2 regions of the Nocardia sp. CA-119907 genome follow, and region 1 is predicted to be linked to the other one. Evidence: riboswitches for the same ligand, from Rfam matches in the RefSeq annotation. Region 1 holds a riboswitch; the other holds the start of a gene.
What was found. A riboswitch is a leader RNA that binds a small molecule or an ion and turns the genes downstream of it on or off. The one in region 1 is predicted to bind ZMP and ZTP.

Region 1 (11,315 bases):
GTGCCGACTGGATACCGCGATCGGTCTGGCCTTCGCGGATGCGGCCGACGCCGCGATGGGCGAATTCTTCGGCGGCAGTGCCGATCTCGTCGCATCGCACGGTCAGACCGTTTACCACTGGGTGTCTCACGGAACGACCCGCGGCACGTTGCAGCTCGGTCAGCCCGCTTGGATCGCCGAACGCACCGGAGTACCGGTCGTCAGCGACTTTCGCTCGCGCGATATCGCCGCGGGCGGACAGGGCGCGCCACTCGTCGGGCTCTTCGATGTGCTGTGGCTGGCCGGACGCCCCGGGCCTGCGGCGGCACTGAATATCGGCGGGATCGCCAATGTCACCGTCACCGGTGATCAGCCGATCGCCTTCGATACCGGACCCGGCAACGCGCTGATCGATGCCGCGGTCGAACGCGGCACCGGCGGTGTGGAGCATTTCGATCGCGATGGCATCCGCGCCGCGCGCGGGAAGGTAGACCCGCGGTTGCTGGAAACGCTTCTCGCGGAACCCTATTACCGCGCACCGGCACCCAAGACCACCGGGAAGGAGCTGTTCAACCATGCCTATCTGGAGCGCGTGTTGGACGGCCGTACCTTATCCGCCGACGATATTGTCGCGAGTGTGACCGAGCTGACCGCACGCACCATCGCCGACGCCCTCGCGCCGCTGCGCCCGACCGAAGTCATCGCCTCGGGCGGCGGAACTCGCAATCCCACCTTGATGGCGCTGCTCGGCGCGAACCTGGACGGCGCGAAACTGTGCACTTCAGATGAACTCGGACTTCCCTCGGCCGCGAAGGAGGCGACCGCATTCGCTGTACTCGGGTTCCTCACCGCACACGGCCTGGCGGGCAGCCATCCCGCCTGTACCGGGGCGAGACGCGCGGCAGTACTCGGATCGATCACCCCGGGAGCGGCCGGGTTCACGCCGTCCGCCGCGCCGACCACCGTCCCCCGACGACTCAGGGTGAACGATGTCCGAGGGTGATGACGTGCGCACTCGCCTGCTTTCGGCGCTGCCCCGGCTGACACCGACCGCCCTGCGCGTCGCGCAGGTGATCCGGCACGATCCGGGCGCCGCCGCACAGCTGACGGTGAGCCAACTCGCCGAGCGGTCGGGTACCAGTACCTCCGCGGTGGTACGGCTGGCCAAAACGCTGGGCTACGAGGGGTATCCGCAGCTGCGGCTCGCGCTGGCCGCGGTCGGTGGCGAGGAGGGATCGCCTGTCTTCGCCACCGATATCGATGCCGATGACGAGCTGTCGAAGGTGCTGCACAAGCTCACCGCCTTCGAAACCGAGGGCATGGTCGCGACCGCGGAGCTCGCCGATCCCGCGACGATGGAGTCCGTTGTCGACGCACTGGTGGGTGCGCGGCGCGTGCTGCTCGTCGGCATCGGCGCTTCCGGGCTGGTCGCGATGGATATGGCACAGAAGCTGACCCGCATCGGAATGTGGTGCGCCGCATGCACATCCGAGGATGATGCGCTGGTGCAGGCCAGTCTGCTGCAGGCGGGTGATGTGAGCGTCGCGTTCTCGCATTCTGGCGAAACCGCCGCGGTCGTCGAAGCGGTGCGCCGATCCGCCGAAGCGGGCGTGACCACGGTCGCCGTGACGGCCGGAACGCATTCCGGACTCGCGAATTCCGCCAGGCACACGGTGTTGGTCGCGGGGCGCGAAGACGGATTCCGTTCCGCGGCAATGGCCAGCCGCATGAGCCAGCTGCTCATTGTCGACGCGCTGTACGTCGGGGTTCTGCAACGCACACCGTCCGCCGCCAAGGCCCTGCGCCGCACCTACGAGGCGGTGGCCGATCGCCGAACCAAGGAGGCCGAATGACACTCGTGACACCGGTGGCGCGGTGACCGAAATCGGCTCGCTGACAACGGAAGCGGTCAATCCGCGCACCTCCACACTGGACTCGATGCCGATCGATGAGCTGCTGCGCGCCATGAACGCCGAGGACGCCGGTGTGGCTTCGGCGGTGGCGCAGGCGATTGCGGAGATCGCGCGTGCGGTCGAGTCGATCGGCGAAGCACGGCGGCGTGGCGGCCGACTGATCTATGTCGGCGCGGGCACCAGTGGTCGTCTCGGCGTACTCGATGCGGTGGAATGCCCGCCGACCTTCGGCACCGATCCCGGCGAGGTGCTGGGGATCATCGCGGGCGGACCGCAAGCATTCCTGCGCGCGGTCGAGGGCGCCGAGGACGATCCGGCCCGCGCCGCCGCCGACCTGACCGCGATCGAACTTACCCGCGACGATGTGGTCGTGGCACTGACCGCGAGCGGACGAACCCCCTACGCCATCGGTGCGTTGCGGCATGCCCGCTCGATCGGTGCCGCGACGGTCGCCATCTCGTGCAACCGCAATGCCGAGGCCAGCGCGCACGCCGACGTCGGTATCGAAATCGACACCGGCCCCGAGGTTTTGACCGGTTCCACCCGCCTGAAAGCGGGCACGGCACAGAAGATGGTGTGCAATATGCTCTCCACCGCCGCCATGGTCCGAGCTGGCAAGGTCTACGGCAATCTGATGGTGGACGTGAAGCCGACCAACGCCAAACTCATCGACCGTGCCCGCCGCATCATCGCCGAAGCAACCGAAGCCGATCCCGCCACGGCCGCAGCACTTTTGGAAGCGGCCGACGGCCACGTCAAAACCGCCATCGTCATGCGCCTGGCCGGAGTAGACGCACCAGCGGCACGCCAACTTCTGCACGACGCGGACGGCCGGGTGCGCGACGCCATCAGCTAGATCCTGCTCCTACGCCACGGGATGGTTCAGTGATACTCGGGCGTCGGCGGAATCGGCTTGCCGTCCGCCACCGCCGTCACCACCGCGTCGGCATCGGCGGCGCGGTACTCCTCGCCGTATACCGCACCGTCGCGGCGCGGGGCCTCCATGACCGCGGCGGCCGCGGTCGCACCGAGATCGACCGGCACGAAACCGGCGTCGGAAATGAGCCCGGCCACGATCAGCTTGGCTTCCGCATCGTCACCGCAGAGCCACTGCACCACCCGGTCATCGCCGACTCGGTGGGCAGCCGCGGCCTGGAAGCCCGAGGTCAGCGTGTTGAACGACTTGGTGTAGCGCGCGCCGGCCATCCGCTCGGCATTGAACTGCGCGGCCGTGGCACCTTCGGGTGGCTGCGGCGCACCGAACTGATTCGTGGTGTCGATGACGATCTTGCCCGCGAGGGATCCCGCCTGCGCCAACGCCTCCGGCAATACCGGCCACGGCACCGAAATCACCACGACATCGGAGATCGCGACTGTCGCGTCGGGTGCACCGACCGTGACGCCGCGCCCGATGTCGGCGGCCAAGGCCGTGAGCGTGTCCGGATTCCGGCTGAAGGCCAGTTGGACCTGGTGCCCCGCCATGGCCAGTTGGCGGGCGATACCGCCGCCGATCCGGCCCGCGCCGATGATGCCGATTCTCATACCACTCCTCGGTAGCCGAAATTCTCCCGACGCACGGTTGGAACTGCGCGGGGCCAATCGTTTTCGACGCTACCCTGGCTCACAGTTCCGCGGCCCGGCGGAACGCCGTGTCGGCAATTCGGAGGCACCATGTTGTCCCTGCAGGAGATTTCGGACCGTTTGGAGATCGAGGACCTCATGGTCCGGTACTCGCATGCGGTCGACACCCAACAGTGGGATCTGCTCGATGATGTCTTCACCGCCGATGCGCATATCGACTATTCGGCGATGGGCGGCGCGGTGGGAGATCTCGAATCGACGAAGAAATTTCTCGCCACCGTCATGCCGAACTTCCTCGCGTTCCAACATCTGATCAGCAATTCGTCGATCACCGTCGATGGTGACACCGCCACCGGGCGCACCATGTGTCACAACCCGATGCTGGTCTCGACCGGTGACGGTCAACAGAGTCTGATGCTGTGCGGGCTCTGGTATCTCGACACCTTCGAACGTCTCGATGGCCGGTGGCGGATCAAGCGGCGGGTCGAGGAGAAGAGCTTTATGTTCGTCGCGCCGGGTACTGCCTGAATGCGAACCGAGGCCCCCGGATTCGGGAGCCTCGGTTCCATTGTGGTCATTCGTGTTGGCATTTGTCGCCGCCGCACGAGCAGGTGCCGCCCTCCTGGCAACCGCACCGGCAGTCGGGACCGCAGGCACAGGGCGCAACGCTGGGAACCATCGCAGGGCCTTTCCGAAGTAGGGATTGCTGCCTGAGAACACCATCGAGATATAGCCGGAAAGCATAGTCGCGCTTTATTCGATCCGGTTGCGCGGACCATAACGGTCGCGATGGCCTCAGCCGATCTTGCGCGCAACGGCGAAGACCCGCCGGAACGGCAGCCAGGTGGTGCCGTCGAGTTGGCGCGGGTAGGCCGCGCGCAGCAGCGGCGCCAGCTGTGCGGTGAACTCCTGCCAGGCCGTATCGTCGAGTGCATCGCGAACCGGGCGCAAAGCGGTTCCGGTGACCCATTCCAATACCGGATCCTCCCCCGACAGCCGTTGCAGGTAGGTCGTCTCCCAGGCGTCGACCTCGGCTCCGGCCAGAGTGAGCACCTGCGCGTATCCGCTGGGGTCGAGCACATCGCGCGGCTGCAGGATGCCCGCGGGCGCGAGCCGCTCGCGCCATCCGTCGCGGGCCGCGAGTTCCCTGATCGCGCGATGGGAGGGCGCGTCGAAGTTGCCCGGAACCTGCAACGCGAGCCAGGCGCCCGTGGGCAGTGCACTCAGCCACTGCGGCAGCAGGGTCGTATGCGTCGGCACCCACTGCAGTACGGCATTGGTGATGACGACATCACTATCTGGGGCCGGTTGCCAGTCCTCGACCGCGGCGAGTGTCGCGTCGATGCCGAGACCGCGTGCCGCGGAGACCATTTCGGGTGACGAGTCGGAGGCCTCGATAATCGCTCTCGGCCAGCGTTCGGCCAGCGAAGCGGTGAGATGTCCGGGGCCACAGCCGAGATCGACGACACGGCGTGGATCCTCGGCCCCAATCCGACCCAGCAGATCGAAGAACGGACGCGAGCGGTGGTCATCGAAGGCCAGATACTTCTTGGGATCCCACATCGGCAGCTCCAGTCGTCGACTCAACCAAACCGTACGTACGTACTGTATTCCTCCGAATGTCCGTCCGGCAAGTGTGCCGGAATTTCGAGCCCACCATCGCGGTTGCTGCCGGAGACGCTGTGAACGATGGGAGCCAAGTGAACGATTTCAACGCGCAAGTGATCGACGAGTTCCGCGCGAACGACGGCAAGGTCGGTGGCATGTTCGAGGGTGCCCGGATGGTGCTGATCACGACGACGGGCGCCAAGTCCGGCCGCCAGGTCACCAGCCCGCTGGTCTACCTCCCGGACGGCGAGCGCATCGTGCTCATCGCCTCGAACGGCGGCGCGGACAAGCATCCGGCCTGGTACCACAATCTGCGTGCGAATCCCGAGTTCACCGTGGAGATCGGCACCGAGAGCTACCCCGCGAAAGCCGAGGTGGTGACCGGTACCGAACGCGACGAACTGTATGCGCGAATGGTCGAGATCATGCCGGGGTTCGGCGAATACCAATCCAACACGTCCCGGGTGATTCCGGTCCTCGCGGTGTACCGCCAGGCGGCCTGACTCGCAGATACGCCGCGACCACGCAGGGTCGCGGCGCATCCACGCCGATCTCGATGTGGCACTGCATATTCGGCTGATCAGGATTTGTCGCCGAACCACCGGCGCAGCGCTTCGAGCAGCCCGGCGTGCGCACCGCAGTCCGCGGCCCAGGCCACATAGCCGTCCGGGCGGATCAGTAGCGTGGAAAGTTCCTGTGGTGCAACAGGTTTCGCCGTGACGATGCGCACCGTATCGGACCACGGCGCGGCGATCGCGCGGAGTTCCTCGGAATCGTTGAGGTCCAGTAGGATCGCACGCCCGTCGGTGCAGTGCGCACCGAGCCGACTGCCGTCGGAGAGTTCGATATCCGGTGTGACCGCGCCGATCAGGCCGTGTCCGGCGCCGAGGTCGTAGCGGTGCAATACGCCGGAGATCTTCTTGAAGATGGCTGTCGCGCCGTCACGGGTCGCGAGCAGATCGGTCATCACACCGCGTAATGCTCTGCTGCGCTGGTCGAGTCGCATCAGCGGGATCTGCGCGCGGGTCCACTCCAGCACCCACGCACCGACCGGATGCCGTTCGGTGGTGTAGGTATCGAGCAGAGTTTCGCGCACATCGCCGCGCACCACGGCGGCCAGTTTCCAGCCGAGGTTGACCGCGTCGCCGATGCCGAGATTGAGGCCCTGTCCGCCGAACGGCGAATGCACATGGGCCGCATCGCCCGCCAGCAGCACACGACCGTTGCGGTAGTCGGTGACCTGGCGGGTGTTATCGGTGAACCGGGTCGCGGAATGCACGGCGGTGATCTCGACCGGCACACCCGAGACCGCGCGCAGGCTGGCCTGCAATTCGGCCGCGGTCACCGGCGCGGTGCGGTCGGCGGGCGGGCCGTCGAGCTCCACCGTGACGAAACGACCCGGCATCGGGCCGTTGACATAGATGCCGTTGTCGGTGGAGTTCCAGCCGGGCCGCAGCTGCTCCGCACCGGTCATCTCGACCAGCGCTTGATGTCCGGTGATCTCGGGATCCAGCCCCGGAAAGTCGAATCCGGCCTGCTTGCGGACCGTGCTGCGGCCGCCGTCGCACCCGACCAACCAGTCCGCGCGGACGGTGTTGTCGCCGACGCGAAGGGTGACACCGGTTCCGTCGTCTTCGAATGCGGTCAGCTCGACGCCGCGACGGATCTGGACACCGAGTGCGGCGGCGCGCCGGGCCAGGATCGCTTCGATCCCCTGCTGGGCCACCATGACCGCCTCGGCGCCCGGGCCCAATTCGGCGAAAGCCGGGTCGTCGAAGTCGACATCGGACGTCTTGAGCATGATGCCCGCGAAATGACCGGCGAACGGCAGCCGCTGAGTGGTCACCTCGGGGCTCAGATATGTACTGGCGGTGCGAATGCGCTCCAGTGCCGCGTTCTGCTGTTCGAGCAGATCGGGCAGCAGTCCGCGCCGGTAGAAGGCCTGGGCGGTCGGCACATTGATCGCACCGGCCTTGATGGTCATATCGGGTTCGGTCAGCCGTTCGACCACCAGCACATCCACACCGCCGAGGCGCAGTTCGCAGGCCAGCATCAGTCCGACCGGTCCGGCTCCCGCGACGACCACATCGAATGTCTCGTTCATGAATCCGACTCTGCCGTTCGATGATTGCGGAGGTCTTGCGTCGGCTTGCGTGCGCCTTGCGTCGGTCCCGCGGTGCTGGTGGCCGGTGCAGGCCTGCGCAAGCCGCACATCCTCGGCTATTCCGAAGTTGTGCGAGCTGGTGGATTCTGTGGTCTGGCGGCGGTGCGGCGTAGAGAATCGAGTCGGACGAAGGAGACCCATGGAACCGATTGTTTCCGTCACCGGCGGCAAGATTCGTGGCCGGACGACCGATGGAGTGAGCGCATTTCTCGGAGTGCCGTACGCGGCCGCGCCGGTCGGGCCCGCGCGGTTTCGACTGCCGACGCGGGTGCCGGACTGGCAGGGTGTTCGGGATGCGCTCACCCATGGCGCCACCTGTGTGCAATCGCCCTATCCCCCGCCGATTCATGCGCTGATCGGCAGTGACGGGATACCGGGCGACGAATATCTGAATGTCAATGTGTGGACGCCGGATCCGGGTGGTTCGGGACTGCCGGTCATGGTGTGGATTCATGGCGGCGCCTACGTCCGGGGTTCCAATGCCAGGGCGATCTATGACGGTGCGGGGTTCGCGCGCGATGGGGTCGTGCTGGTTTCGATCAACTATCGGCTCGGCATCTCCGGATTCGCGGCGGTGGCGGACGCTCCGCTCAACCGCGGACTGCACGATCAGTTGTTCGCTCTGCGGTGGGTGCAGGAGAACATCGAAGCGTTCGGCGGGGATCCGAACCGGGTCACGATATTCGGTGAATCGGCGGGCGGGATGAGCGTGGCGACGCTGATGGCTTCGCCGCTGTCGCGCGGATTGTTCCGGCAGGCGATCATGCAGAGCGGCAATGGCTCCGCGGCGGTCGCCGCCGAAGATGCGCGCAAGCTGGCCGGTGAACTGGCCACCATGCTCGGGATCAATGCCGTCGCAGACGATTTCGGTCGGCTCGGCCCCGAGGGAATTCGCGCCGCGCAGGATAGGCTCACGCTCGAGTTGATGAGCGATCCGGATCCGGAGCGCTGGGGTTCGTCGATCATCGCGAGCGGCCTTGGCATCATGAGTTTGCTTCCCGTGATCGATGGTGAGGTGGTCGAGGGCAGGCCGCTCACCGTGCTCGGCGAGCAGCCCGATCGGGCCATGCCGTTCATCGCGGGATGCACTGCGGAGGAATTTCGCTTCTTCACGGTGCCGACCGGTGTCGGGGCTGGAATCACCGCGGAGACATTGCCTTTCGTCCTCACCCGCTATGGGTTGGACCCCGCCCTCGCGGATATCTATGGAGCCAACCGCCCGGCAGCCGCCCCCGCGGATATCTTCGCCGCGATAGTCACTGATCGGGCCTTCCGTTCCGATACCTTGCACCTAGCGCAATCGATCGCCACCGCGGGCGCGCCGACCTACGCCTACGAGTTCGCTTGGCCGTCGGGCATCGACGGGCTCGGCGCATGTCACGTACTGGAGGTGCCCTTCGTCTTCGATGCGCTCGACGGCGCACATGCACTGACCGGTCCCAACCCACCCCAGCCGCTCGCCGACGAAATCCATTCGGCGTGGGTGGCCTTCGCCGAACACGGCGATCCCGGATGGCCGCGGTTCCAGCCAGATACCCGGCTGGTGCGGATCTTCAACAGCCCGGAATCGGTCGACGTCAGTGATCCGCGTGAAGATGAGTTGGCGGCGTTGCGGAAGTCGGTCGCCTAGGGCAGGGGCTCGCCGCTGGAAGAGAGGTTGTGCGTTCGCTTCGCACAGTTGCTGAGAGCGTGGGTAACTCCCGACAGGTGGACATTGCCGCGAATACGGCAACTGTTTCAGCTTCGTCCTGCGGAAACGTGCTGCGACTCGCAGCGATATGCGGTGGTGTCTTCGCCGTTGTCAGGTGGGCACTGTCCGTGTGCCGCATCATGTTCTAAGGTTGGTGTTCGCGACTGGCGTCACGTGGATAGACCACGAGGAAGCGCACGATCGGAGCGTCGTCCGCCTGGGTGCTCCCGAACTCGAGTTCGGGAGCACGGCAATGGATTTGCGGTACGGCATGAATCCCCATCAGCGGGCCCGGATCATCGACGGCAGTGCCGGTCACATCCGAGTGCTGTGCGGGGTGGCGTCGATGATCAACTATCTCGATGCGCTCAATGCCTGGCAGTTGGTTGCCGACGCACAGCGCGCGACCGACATGGTGGCGGCCGCATCGTTCAAACACGTCTCTCCGGCGGGAGCGGCACTGAACGGGGCGCTCGACGAAACCATGCGCGAGACGTGGGGGCTGGGAACCGGGCAGCTGGGACCGCTTGCCGCAGCCTATGTCCGGGCTCGCGACGCCGATCCTCGATCGTCGTATGGCGACATGATCGCGGTCTCCGAGCCGGTGGACGATGAACTGGCTGAACTGCTGGCAACAGTGGTGTCCGACGGCATCATCGCACCGGGCTACGCGCCCGGTACCGTCGCGAAGCTGGCCCGCAAGAAGCGCGGCCGCTATGTCGTATTCGAGATAGACCCCACCTACCGCCCGCCGGCCACCGAGATTCGCACCGTGTTCGGTGTTGCCATCGAGCAGGACCACGATCGGCAGCCGATCACCGCAGACCTGATTCGCTCCATCGAGGGACCCGCACTCACCGATGCCTCGACCGCGGATGCGTTACTGGGCATGATCACGGCCCGCTACACCCAATCCAACACGGTGGTCCTCGTGCGTGACGGCATGACTGTCGGTGTTGGGGCCGGGCAGCAGTCCCGTGTCGATTGCACCGAGCTCGCCGGAGCCAAGGCGCGAACCTGGTGGCTGCGTAGGCATCACAGCATTCGGAACCTCCCCCTGCCAGCGGATCTGCCGCGTCAGCAGCGGTTGAACTGGCAGATCGCCCTCGCCGCCGGCACCCTCACCGCAACCCAACACCGCGAACTCGCAGAACTGCTCACCCAACCACATCCTCCGATCGAGGCTCGGCAACGCGCAGCATGGAGGCGCCGGCTCAGCGGCATCACTCTGGTCTCCGACGGTTACCTCCCGTTTCGCGACAATATCGACGTCGCCGCCGAACACGGAGTCGCCGTCGTCGTCGAACCGACGGGCGCCCTCCACGGCGACACGATCGCCGACGCCTGCCGCGAACATCGCCTAGCACTCGCCCGCACAGAACTCCGCCTGTTCCACCACTGACCCGAACATTCACGCGACCGTCCGTGTCACCGGGTGGCTCGGTGACGCAGGCGCTCTGGCCGTGTACGGGGTCCGGCTCCCGAGCTACCCGGTTGTCGCAAGCCGTGTCCGTCGGAAGCGTCGGGTGACCGGGCGGATAAGGTCGGTTGACCCCGAGAGCAGGACTGCTGTCATCGTCGCGAAGTCTGCGGGGCGCAGATGTTCGGCCTCGCCACCCCGGATGTCCGCCTCGCGTAGCGTTCTCCAGCGACTACTGCTTGATACACCGACGCGTGCGGGTAGCGCCGGTTACTGGCTGCGGTGGATGGTGGTGTTCGGTAGCCGAGTCGGCACGTGGGCTCAGTGTGATTCGAGCACGCGGGGTGACGGTTCGCTGGAAATTGTTGTGGCGGAAGCACGTAATGCGGTGCGGGCCGCGATCACGGCCGGGTGGGTGCCGGTGCCTCGCCGGTAGGCCAAGTGGGTTTTGCGGCGTGTCGGCAGGGCGGTCAGCACCACGTTGGGTGGTGGGGTGCGTGCGCCGAGTTGTGGGACGAGGGCGACGCCCTGTCCGGCCGCGACCAGTGCGAGGACGGTGCTGAAGTCGTCAACGTGGTGGCGCACCCGTGGCGTGAATCCGACTGCCTGGCAAGCCCGGATCGTCATCGTGTGGCAGAGCGTGCCCGGTGTGCCGACGATCCAGGAGGCGGTACGGTGCTCGGATAGTGGCACGTCGGTTCGGGCGGCCAGGTAGATCGTCTCCTCCAGCAATGGTTCGGTGTCCAGGGCGGGATCGGGCTCGGCGGGCACATAGTCGTACTCCTGGACCAGTGCGATATCCACTATGTCGGTGCGCAACGCGTCCGGGACGGTCGCCGGATCCAGTTCCGTCACAAGCAGTTCCAGTCGCGGATGGTCTCGGCTGAGCGCGATGAGGGCCGGGGACAGGATGGTCGCGACTGCCGTCGGGAAGGCGCCGATGCGCAGCGTTCCGGTGAG
Region 2 (11,315 bases), 3.0 Mb from region 1:
CCTCCTCGACGGCGCCGAGCTCCAGCGCGGCGAAGAACTCCCGCACGGTGGTGATCGCGTCCTGCTCCAGCTCGAGTTCTTCGCTCATATTCCGAGCGTAGGCCGCCGCCGTGGCGCTCGACAGTGCCCATCGCAGCTCACCGGGATTCGTGTCGGCGCTGATCGATGAGCACGGCCAGGCCGTCGAGCACACGGGCGATACCGAAATTCAACGCGTCGTTGGGACCCCCGGCGTAGGGCGGCGCGGATGTCGCGGACGCCTCCTCGGCGAAGGCCGCGACGACCTCGGGATAGCGGTCGCCCGCCGCGGTCAGCATCTCGGCGAACTGCTCGTTGAACTGCGCCACCGCATCGCCGCCGCCGGTTGAGTCGACCTGCTGGGCCAGGCTGCGGACATGCCCGTTGAGCAGCACGATGGTGTCCAGTCGCTCGGATCCGTTCAGTCCGCTGTCCTTGAGCGCCACCAGCGCGGCCTCGGTCCAGCCCATCTCATTGGGTCCGATGGGACGCAGTCCGGTGGTGAGTTCGATCGCCCAGGGATGGGCGATGTAGCGCTCGAATATCGTCCGGGCCCAGCTGCGCAGCGCGCCGCGCCACGGTTCTTCGGTCGAATCCGCCTGCGCCGCGGCCATATCCGGCGGCGGCCCCATGGCGGTGTCGAACATCAGCGCGGTGAGCTGCTCCTTGCCGGGGACATACCGGTACAGCGACATCTTGGTGAAGCCGAGGCGTTCGGCCAGGCGCTGCATCGACAGATTCGCCAGACCTTCGGCATCGGCGAGGGCGATGGCCTCCGCGACGATCCCCTCCAGAGATAGCGCGGGCTTCGGCCCGCGTTTGGGTCGCTGCTGGGTGCCCCAGAGCAGCTCGACGGTGGTCGGTGACGGCATCTGCACATCCTTCCGGAAAGCGCGTTGACAAGTAACTGTGTCTACCATACTCTAATTCGTGTCCTACGGATACAGATTCCGCCGGACGCAGATACCGACATCAGGAGACACCATGCGTAACCAGTCCGTTCTCATCTCCGGCGCGAGCATCGCGGGCCCCGCCCTCGCCTACTGGCTGAACCGCTACGGATTCGAGGTAACCGTGGTCGAGCGCGCGCCGCAGTTGCGGCCCGGCGGTCAGGCCGTCGACTTCACCGGCGAGACGCACCACCGGGTACTCGAGCGGATGGGCATTCTGGACGAGATCTACGCGCACCGAACCGGCACCACCGATATCGCGATCGTCGACGCCGCGGGCGAACAGCAGGCCCTCATCTCCGGGGATTTCACCGGCGGCGATGTGGAGATCCTGCGCGGTGATCTGGCCCGGATCATGTACGAAAAGACCTACCAGGACTGCGAATACGTATTCGGCGACTCGATCAGCGCACTGACCGAGACCGACGACGGTGTGTGGGTCGAATTCGAGAAGGGCGCGCCGCGCTCCTTCGATCTGGTCTTCGGCGCCGACGGAATCCATTCGCGGGTACGGCGTCTGGCGTTCGGGCCGGAGCCGGAATTCGTCAAGCACCTCGGCCATTACTACTGCGTCGCGGGCGCGAGCCCGTGGGCGACCAAGTCCGAGGGCACCCCCGAGCGGATGACCGCCTACGGCTACAACGAGCCGGGCAAATGCGTCATCACCGGCGGCTCGAAGGCCCAGCAGCTCTACATCTTCGCCTCGCCCGAACTCGATTACTCCCGTGACGACACCGAGGCGCAGCGCCGCATCATCAAAGAGACCTTCGCCGACGTCGGCTGGGAGGCGCCGCGCATGCTCGCCGAAATGGCCGAGTTCGACGACTTCTTCCTGGACTCGATCAGCATGGTGCGCAAGATGAAGAGCTACAGCCGGGGCCGGGTCGCGCTGGTCGGCGATTCGGGCTACGGAAACACCCTGGGCGGCTTCGGAACCGGACTCGCGGTGCAGGGCGCCTACATCATCGCCGGAGAACTCGCACTCGCCGACGGCGACTACCCGACGGCCTTCGCACGCTACGACGAGCGCATGCGCTCGCTCACCAAGCTCGCGGATTACAGCAATGCGGGGCGTTTCTTCGCGCCGAAGACCGCGCTCGGCATCAAGTTCCGCAACTGGTTCCTGCACTCGTGGATGTTCGACAAGATGCTGAAAATGACCGAGAACGTCAAGACCATCGAGCTTCCGGACTACCCGGCGCTGGTCGCGGCCGCGGATGCGAACTGACACCGGCACCACCCGACCTTCGGCGGACCGTACGGTCTGGCGCGGCGAGATCGGCTGTGTTTCGATGGAACCGGGGCGGGGTCGGGTGCGTCTATAAGGTCAGACGGCACTGACGGAAGGGGCTGGGTCGGCCATGACAGCACAGACGGACGGCCGCGCGATCACCAATCCCGAGAACGCGCAGAACTTTTCGCACGCGGAGATCAAACAGGCGGCCGACCAGATGAATCCGGACGGACTGGACGGCGCGTTCGACGCCTGGTCGGCCATCGCGACGGCGGTGACCAAGGCGGGTCAGCAGTTCGAAACCGCGATTCAGCAAGCGGTGGAACAGCATTGGGAGGGCGCCGCCGCGGACCGGGCGGTTCGCGCCATCCGGGATTACGCCACACGGGTCGCCGAGCTCGGTGAGTCGCTGGATCAGCAGTCGGCACCGCTGTCGTCGGCCGCGAGTGCGGCGGCGCGGTTCAAGGTGGCGGTGCCGTCGGTGGTGCCGACCTCGAACAATCCGCGTGGGCCCGAACTGCGGAATACGCAGGAGGAACAGGCTCGCGACGATATGAGCACCCTGTACATCCAGCCGTACGGGAATACCGCTCCGACGATTCCGACGCTGCCGCCGCCGGTCGATCCGATCTCCGTGCCGGGGGTGGTGCCCGGAGTCGTTCCCGGGATATCGCCAACCGATACCGGGTCGGGTCGGCCCGGTAAGACGGAGGACTCGGGTAAGACGACCGAGCCGGGGAAAACCGAGGATACGAGCAAAGCGGGGAATCCGAGCAGATCCGAGGACACAGGTAAGACGCAGGAGCCCGCCAAGACGGAGGAGTCCGGTACGGCGGAGGAGCCCGGTAAGACGGCCGACACGGGAAAGACCGAAGCCGTTGCTCCACAATCGGTTTCACCGACGCAGCAGAGCGGTTGGCAGACCACACCCGCTACCACACATACCGCCACGACCACGACCACGCCAACGACGATCGGTGCGCAGCCGACCTCGCCGATCACCGTCACTTCGGCCGGAGTCACGCCGGGCACCGCGAGTCCGAGTCCCTCCGCTACTTCCCCGAATCCCAGCGGCGCATCCGGGAGCGGCGCGACAACACCGAGTCCCGGCAAGTCGGTCCCGGGAACCACCACTCCGGGAGCGGCAACCACACAACCCACAACCGGTACGCCGAGTCGGGTGGGCGCGCCAGGGGCCGCCGGGTACTCCGGGATGTTTCCGCCAGGGGCCCGTGCCCGACGCGGAGAGGACGGCGAGCACAAGGCGGCGGCGTACCTGCGCACCGAGGAGCACGGCGAGGAGCTCATCGGCGAAGTGGAAAAGACCGTACCGCCCGTGCTCGGGGCGCAATGATGACGCAATGGACCTTGTCCGCCGAGCAGTTCGCGGCGGCCTGGTTCGGTACCGGCCTGGATCGCATGCCCTTTCCGTTTCGCTTCACCAGCCGTTTCCCCGGACTCCACGAATATCGTGCCTACCAGCGAAAATTCCTGGCTGAACTGGCTCATGCCGACCACGCGCCGCTACAGCGCGCCCTGCAGGTGCTCGCCCGACCCGAGTGGCGCATCGAACTGTTCGGCATCGATAACACGCGCGGCGCGGTCGAGATGCGCGCCATCGGCTGCGCCACCCGCAGCGGACCCGGCGTCATTGCCCTGCAGGCCCCCGCACCGGACGGCGGCCGGGTGCGGCTGCGCCGCGTCCGCGCCGACCAGCTCGCCACCGAACTGATCCGCCTGCTCCCCGATCCGACACCCGGCACCGCGGCCGAAAAAAGCTACCTCCTGGACGATCTCAACGACGACCGCCCCGACCTCTTCGGCAACGCCCCCGCCCGCGCCATCCAAGACCGCTACCGCCGCTTCTGGCGCCAACCCTGCGATACCAGCGGCATCGCGACCGTCCTGGTCGGTGCCCGCAATGCCGAGCCATTGCGCACCGGCAAAATCCGGTGGATCGACACCGGGGACGGCCGCTACTGCGAGGTCCCCGCCAACCGCGCCCTGATGATTCGCCCAGCCAGCAGCGCCGACATCACGCGGTATCTCGACGAGTCCATCGTCCGCGCGAAAGCCCGCATGGACCAATAGGATCCGCGTGCCCGATGGCCCGCACCGCGGTGGGAATACCCATGTGGTTCATGGCAAGTTGGGCGCTCGATAGGTTTATGGGATGACAACCGCCGAGGAAATCGAATCCTATCTAGTCGAGTATCAGGAGGCGTTGAGCGCGTTCGACGCGCAGCGTTCGGTCGCGCAGTGGGGTGCGCCGGGAACCATGGTCACCGACGCTTTCGTGGGATCCGTCGCCACCACCGCCGAGATGGCGAAGGGCCTCGAGCAGTCCTATCCGCTCTATCAGGCGCTCGGCCTGGCCAGCGTCGATCACACAGTGCTCGAGCATGTCGATCTCACCGACCGCATCACCCGCCTGCATGTCCGCTGGCACTTCTACGACGTCGAAGGCAATCTGCTGACCGACAGCGATTACGAATACCTGCTGCGCCGCGATGACGATGGCCAGCTGCGCGCCTATGTCGCGGTCGCCATCGACGAGATGGAGAAGATCGCGAAGTTGGCCGCCGCCAAGGGCATTCAACTGCCATCCTGAATTCGTCGAACCGAATCCAGGACCGATGACAACACGCCCGCCACGGAATCGCGGCGGGCGGGCATTGCCCGGACCTGTTCCGTCCCAGCTGCTTCGATGGCTACTTTCGAGCGGCAGCCAGATGGGCCGCCACCAGTGTGTCGATGAGAACATCCAGGTCGAGCCAAGGAAAGCTGGGCCGGTCTTGACGCAGGGTGATCAGGCCGTGCATGGCGGCCCAGAGGCAGCTGGCGGTGGCGGTCGGGTCGACGCTGCCACATGCCTCGGCCGTATCGGCCAGTAGGCGGAACAGCGGTAGGCCGGGCATCTGGGCATCGGTGGGTTCCCATCCCGGGGTGCCCGCCGTGCCGAACAGCACCCGATAGTGGCCCGGATTCCGCAGGCCGTATTCGCAATAGGCGCGGCATATTTCGGTGAGGCGGGTGGGGCCGTCCGCCGACGACGCGGCCGACAGCGCGGCGCGCAGTTCGGCGAATCGGACCTCGTATACCGCGGTCAGCAGTTCCCGCCGATCGGCGAAGTGCAGGTACACACTCTGCGGCGCGATACCCGCGGCCCGCGCGACCGCGCGCAGCGATAGCGATTCCTGGCCGTCCAATGTTTCCAGCAGGCGACTCGCCGCCGCCACCAGTTCCGCGCGCAGACGCCCGCCCGCGCCGCGGGGGTTGCGATCCCTAACGGTGCTCTTCTTCGCCGTCACCTTGACAGGCTAACAAGACGGGTGTCAACTGACAACGTAAGCAGACACCCGTCTTGTTAGGAAACGCCATGTCCGTCACCGCGACTCGTGTCGTCCACGCCAGCGTGCTGCTCGATTTCGGCGGCGCCCGCATCCTCACCGATCCGTGGCTGTCCGAACGCCGCTTCTACTACCAGGGCGAGCCGCGCAGCATCGCCACCGCCGCCGACCTCCCGGAACTGGCCGGCATCGCGATCAGCCACGCCCACTACGACCACTGCGACCTGGGCGCGCTACAGAGTTACCCGGACAAGAATGTGCCGTTCGCCGTCGTGCGCGGCCTCGCGAAACGGGTGCGGGCGGCCGGATTTCGCAATGTCGTCGAGTTGGATCCCTGGCAGACAACACATCTCGGCCCTGTCGAGGTGACCGCAACGCCTGCTGGTCACGGCATACCCGAGGTCACCTTCGTACTGCGCGCCGACGGCCACACCGTCTTCTTCGGCGCCGATACCCTCCGCATCGCCGAACTCGACGAAATCGCGAACCGCTTCAAGGAATTGGATCTGGCCCTGCTCCCCATCAATGGCCTGCGTATCCGCCCGGCGTTCAATCACCAGGTTGTGATGGATGCCGCCGAGGCCGCCGATCTGACGCGCGCGCTGCGCCCCCGCCTCGCCGTCCCCATCCACTACGCGTTCAGCAGCGGCCCACTCGGCGACCGGCTGATGACCAAAGCCACGCGCAACCGCCCCGACCTCTACCGCGACGCCAGCGCAGACGTCGCCCCAGATACGACCGTGCACATTCTCGACCCCGGCCGCACGCTAACTCTGTAGCACTGAATCAGCGTCGGCTGCGCCAACGGAGTTCACGAAGCCGACGCGGCCGGGAACCAGCGCTCTCGAGGGCCTGGTCTACCCGGGGAAGTTGGAGACGTATGCGCCGGTGGCCGAGAAACCTTCCACCACGTCGCCACCGAGGCAGGTGATCCGCTCGGTGGAGTGCGGCTGGAGTGACTGGGTCAGTGCGTTCAACTCACCATCGCAATATCCGTAGCCGGTCACGCGGTACACCTCATCGGTGTCGTTGTCGCACAGGTCGGCACTGCAACTGACGCCCGGCGCTACCTCCTTGGCGCTTGCCACCGGAGCACCGACCCCGAGCATCGCCGCCGCGAACACCGCGATACCCACACCGAATACGTACTGACGCTTCACCATTCAACCCCATTGCCGGATATTCACCGACAAAGGTAAGCGCAATCCGCCCTTGACACAACTGCTGCGACATACGTCCCCGCGACCGGGCACGCACCGAACGAATTCGCCTGGAAACCCGGTCAGCGCGCACACAACCGCAGGTTTGCTATTGGCGCGGAGCCGAATTCCCAGGCGAGTCGAAACGAACTGTGATCAGCCGAGCAGACGCCAGTCCTCGAGACCGTTGTAGAGCGGCAGCTCCCGCGCCAGCTTGCTGACCCGGGCGCGCAGCGCGTCGACATCGGCACCACCCGCGAGCGCGGTGGCGATGATGTCGGCGACCTCGGTGAACTCGGCATCGCCGAAGCCACGGGTGGCCAGCGCGGCGGTGCCGATGCGCAGGCCCGAGGTGACCATCGGCGGACGCGGGTCGAACGGAACGGCATTGCGGTTCACGGTGATTCCGATTTCGTGCAGCAGATCCTCACCCTGCTGGCCATCGAGTTCGGAGTTGCGCAGGTCGACGAGCACCAGATGGACGTCGGTGCCGCCGGTGAGGACGCTGATGCCCTTGTCCTTGACATCGGCGCCGCCGAGCCGCTCGGCCAGGATCTTCGCACCGGACAGGGTGCGCTCCTGACGCTCCTTGAATTCGGCACTCGCGGCGATCTTGAACGCCACGGCCTTGGCGGCGATCACATGCATGAGCGGGCCGCCCTGCTGCCCCGGGAATACCGAGCTGTTCAGCTTCTTGGCGTACTCCTGCTTGGCCAGGATCAGGCCGGAGCGTGGACCGCCGAGGGTCTTGTGCACGGTGGAGGACACCACATCGGCGTAGGGCACCGGCGAGGGATGCAGACCGGCGGCGACCAGACCGGCGAAGTGGGCCATATCGACCCACAGCTTGGCGCCGACCTCGTCGGCGATCTCCCGGAACGCGGCGAAGTCCTGGTGCCGCGGGTAGGCCGACCAGCCCGCGACGATCACCTTCGGACGTGCGGCGAGCGCGGTCTTGCGCAGCTCCTCCATATCGATGCGGTGGTCTTCCTTGCTGACCCCGTAGGAGTGCACTTCGTAGAGCTTGCCGGAGAAGTTCAGGCGCATGCCGTGGGTGAGGTGACCGCCGTGCGCGAGGTCGAGGCCGAGCAGCCGGTCGCCCGGCTCCATCAGCGCCATCAGCACCGCGGCGTTGGCCTGTGCGCCGGAATGCGGCTGCACATTGGCGAATTCGGCGCCGAAGAGTTCCTTGGCGCGGTCGCGGGCGAGGGTCTCGACGACGTCGACGTGCTCGCAGCCACCGTAGTAGCGGCGGCCCGGATAGCCCTCGGCGTATTTATTGGTGAGCACGCTGCCCTGCGCCTGCAGCACCGCGCGCGGCACGAAGTTCTCCGAGGCGATCATCTCGAGGGTGTCGCGTTCGCGGGCGAGTTCGCCTGCCATCGCGGCCGCGACCTCGGGATCGAGCTCACCGAGAGATTGGGTATTGACAGAGGCGGTCGTCTGCGTCACCTGATCGAGTCTATTGGCCGTCCGCGCCGCGTCGATCAGGGGGTTCTGTGTCTCGGTGTGCATCGCAACCTCCGTGGTCCGGATGCCCCGGGGTGCGCACCCCGAAGCCCTTGAGCCCGGCACCCAGGCGCGCGGTGCGGGGCGAGGGTGCTTCCCGGTGGTTGCTTCCACCTCGAGTGCGCCAGTCGCGTCCGACCATCTTATCCGTGGGTACGCGACGTGCCGATACGCCTCTGCCGGCCCGCGCGTCAGGCATCGGGCACGGCGGACCGCAACAGCGCGGTGAGGTGGATCTGCGCGTCGTCGAGGGGCCGAGTGGATTTCAGCGCCCGGGATTGAATGATGGCACCCTCCAGTGCGCTGATCACGAATCCGGCCAGTGACCGCGCCTGCTCGACCGATAGACCGTTATCGCACAATGCGCTCGCGAGCCGGTCGGTCCAGTCGGTGAAGGCGGCGCCCGCCGCCGCCTGCACACCCGGTTCGGATTCGGCGAGGGCGGCACCGACGATGGGGCAGCCCGTGCTGAACGAGCTGCGCGTGAGGGCGCGCTGCCACCAGTCGGTGAGCGCGCTCGCCCATTGCGCGGGCGCGCCCTTCGCGGTGACCTTGTCCATCACGACGGCCAGGCGCGCGCCCGCCGTCTTGGTCGCGACCTCGACCAGTTGGCTCTTACCGGATGGAAAGTGCTGGTAGAGCGAATTCCGGGAGGCACTGCTGCGCTCGAGCAGGGCGGCGAGCCCGGCGGCGTGCACACCCTGCTCGCGAACCAGCTCGATGGCGCTTTCGATCAGTCGGTCGCGCGGGCCCGCGGTCATCGGCGTCCTCCCTGGGCTGTGCTCATTGTTCGCGCACTCATGGTTGCGTGAACCGATCGGTTCATGCTCCAATCATGACAGATGTGGACCGATCGGTTCATCGAAAGGACGGGATTTTATGAGCGAGCGCAGCGAGCGAACATCCAACACAGCCACATCGGTGGTCATGACGGAGCCGAGCGCTGGCGAGGCGCAGTCATGGGCACCGACCGACCTGGCCCAGCTGTCCGGACTCGAACTGCTGCGCACCGCGATGACGGCGCAAGGGCGGCCGCCGTTCATCGGCGATCTGCTCGGCATGGAGATCGAGCAGCTCGAGCACGGCGAGGTGGTCTTCGGGCTGCGGACCCGCCCGGATTTCGCCAATCCGCTCGGCACCACGCACGGCGGCATCTGCGCGACCCTGCTCGATTCGGTCATGGGCTGCGCCGTGCACACCACCCTGGACGCCGGCGTCGGCTACACCACGCTGGAACTGAAGATCAACTACATCCGCGCGGTGCCGACCGCCGGCAGTCGCCTGATCGCGACCGGGACCACCATCCACGTCGGCCGCACCACCGCCACCGCCGAAGGCCGAATCGTCGACGACCAGGACCGTCTGGTCGCACACGGCACCACCACCTGCGTCATCTTCCGCTGAGCGGACCCGCAGGCCGACGAAGGAGAACACCATGAGTGAGCGCAGCACCGCAGCGACCGTGCGCAAGTTCCGGCGCGAACGCCTCATCGGCCGCTATTTCGTCAATCCCGCTGTCGGACTGCTGGATCGGATCGGCATCCGCTCCGCGTTGCTCGCCGAACTGGAGACCACCGGCGCGAAATCCGGTCAGCCACGCCGCGTTCCGGTGACCGTTTCGATCGACGACGAGGGCGCCTGGCTCATCTCCCAGCACGGCCACCGCGCGGGCTGGGCCCGCAATATCGCCGCGAACCCGCAGGTCCGGCTGCGTCACGGCGAGCGCTGGTACACCGGCACCGCCGCCTTCGTCCCCGATGACAACGTGGTCGCCCGGGCACGCAGCTTCGCCAAGGGCCGCATCCCCGCCCAAGCCACGGCATGGACGATCAAAGCACTGGAATCGGATCCGATTTCGGTGCGCATCACATTCACCACGGCGTAGGTCGCCACAGCTGAGCGGGTATCGGGCTCATCTGGCGCGCAGACCGCCGGGGGTGAGGGGTTCGTCGAGGAGGCGGCGGAAGCGGTCGGCGCGATCGTCGGCGTCGGCCGCGCGGTCCAGCCAGCCGCCGAGCAGGCGGTAGCCCTCGACATAGGTGCTGATGTAGGCGCGCCACAGCGGTGAGGACAGGAAGCGCAGGGACTGGCGGGCGCGTTCGGGGGTGGTCAGGTTCCAGCGCTGCAGGAATCCGGCGACCTCGTCGGCATCGCGGTGCTGATCGTGCAGCAGCAGTGCGGCGTCCTGCCTGACCCCGAGCAATTTGGCCGATGCGTTCGAAAGCTGTTCCGCGCGTTCACCTTCGAAGCGCAGCCCCAGATCGGCGTAGATCTCCTGCGCCCATTTACCCCAGCCGGGTCCGACGATCGAGCGCAGCGCCAGATCCGCCAGCCCCTCCGCCATCAGACACTGCGGGGTGTTCACCAGGAACAGCGTCTGCTCGGCCTGCCCATTTTCGACCAGCCCGGCCTCCTTGCGGCAGTGCTCGGTGTGATGTCCGGGATAGGACTCGTGCGCGATGAGGGTGGGCAGATGCGCCATATGCTGTTTGAGGTCGGAGTTGATCGCCACCCTGGAGTGGTAGTTGCCCAGGTAGTAGTTGAAGCCGGACCAGGGCTTGTCCCCGACCACCTCATAGGTGACGTGCTCGTGGTCGGGCAGCGGATAACGCTCGCGCACCAGTTCCCGCAGCGCACCCGAGAATGCCTCGACGCAGACGTGCAACCGCTCCGGCGGAATCTCATCGGCCTTGCGGAACGCCGTCATCCGCTCGGCGAGCGGACCGTCGCCGGTCAGCACCTCGTCCATCTGCCGGTGCGCATCGCGATAGTCCTCGACATCCCCCGGTGCGATCTCGACATCGAAGTACGCCCGCACCTCGTCGACGAAGCCGATATCGTCCCCGGCGAACTTGCGTCCCGAACATTCCAGCGCCCGCAGGTGCACATCGAGGAATTCCGTCCGCTCCGGTGCCAACCCGGCGGCGGGCAGTGCCGCACGCAGTGCCGCGGCCCGCCTGGCCAGCTCGCGCGGCTGCGGTGCCGGCGCGTTCTCGACCTCGCGACGCAACGCCGGATCGCCGGTATACGCGTCGACGAACCCTTCCTCCAGCCG

Region 2: it holds a riboswitch for ZMP and ZTP, as region 1 does, so the genes downstream of both, glyA (serine hydroxymethyltransferase) here and ACQP2D_RS19930 (phosphoribosylaminoimidazolecarboxamide formyltransferase) in region 1, are expected to answer to the same signal.

What each region holds. Positions count from the first base shown of each region.
Region 1 is NZ_CP192091.1:4,525,422-4,536,736, reverse strand. It holds gene ACQP2D_RS19975 (anhydro-N-acetylmuramic acid kinase) at 1-982, shown strand, start outside; gene ACQP2D_RS19970 (MurR/RpiR family transcriptional regulator) at 969-1,832, shown strand; gene murQ (N-acetylmuramic acid 6-phosphate etherase) at 1,855-2,748, shown strand; gene ACQP2D_RS19960 (NADPH-dependent F420 reductase) at 2,775-3,491, opposite strand; gene ACQP2D_RS19955 (nuclear transport factor 2 family protein) at 3,564-4,001, shown strand; gene ACQP2D_RS19950 (trans-aconitate 2-methyltransferase) at 4,269-5,036, opposite strand; gene ACQP2D_RS19945 (nitroreductase family deazaflavin-dependent oxidoreductase) at 5,174-5,584, shown strand; gene ACQP2D_RS19940 (FAD-dependent monooxygenase) at 5,662-7,185, opposite strand; gene ACQP2D_RS19935 (carboxylesterase/lipase family protein) at 7,385-8,875, shown strand; ZMP/ZTP riboswitch at 9,086-9,165, shown strand; gene ACQP2D_RS19930 (phosphoribosylaminoimidazolecarboxamide formyltransferase) at 9,189-10,337, shown strand; gene ACQP2D_RS19925 (LysR family transcriptional regulator) at 10,677-11,315, opposite strand, start outside.
Region 2 is NZ_CP192091.1:1,496,260-1,507,574, reverse strand. It holds gene ACQP2D_RS06890 (limonene-1,2-epoxide hydrolase family protein) at 1-88, opposite strand, end outside; gene ACQP2D_RS06885 (TetR/AcrR family transcriptional regulator) at 138-890, opposite strand; gene ACQP2D_RS06880 (FAD-dependent monooxygenase) at 1,003-2,196, shown strand; gene ACQP2D_RS06875 (PPE domain-containing protein) at 2,330-3,556, shown strand; gene ACQP2D_RS06870 (ESX secretion-associated protein EspG) at 3,556-4,293, shown strand; gene ACQP2D_RS06865 (hypothetical protein) at 4,376-4,813, shown strand; gene ACQP2D_RS06860 (TetR/AcrR family transcriptional regulator) at 4,914-5,513, opposite strand; gene ACQP2D_RS06855 (MBL fold metallo-hydrolase) at 5,582-6,331, shown strand; gene ACQP2D_RS06850 (hypothetical protein) at 6,410-6,715, opposite strand; gene glyA (serine hydroxymethyltransferase) at 6,908-8,203, opposite strand; ZMP/ZTP riboswitch at 8,318-8,402, opposite strand; gene ACQP2D_RS06840 (TetR/AcrR family transcriptional regulator) at 8,452-9,021, opposite strand; gene ACQP2D_RS06835 (PaaI family thioesterase) at 9,188-9,664, shown strand; gene ACQP2D_RS06830 (nitroreductase family deazaflavin-dependent oxidoreductase) at 9,696-10,145, shown strand; gene ACQP2D_RS06825 (DUF885 domain-containing protein) at 10,173-11,315, opposite strand, start outside.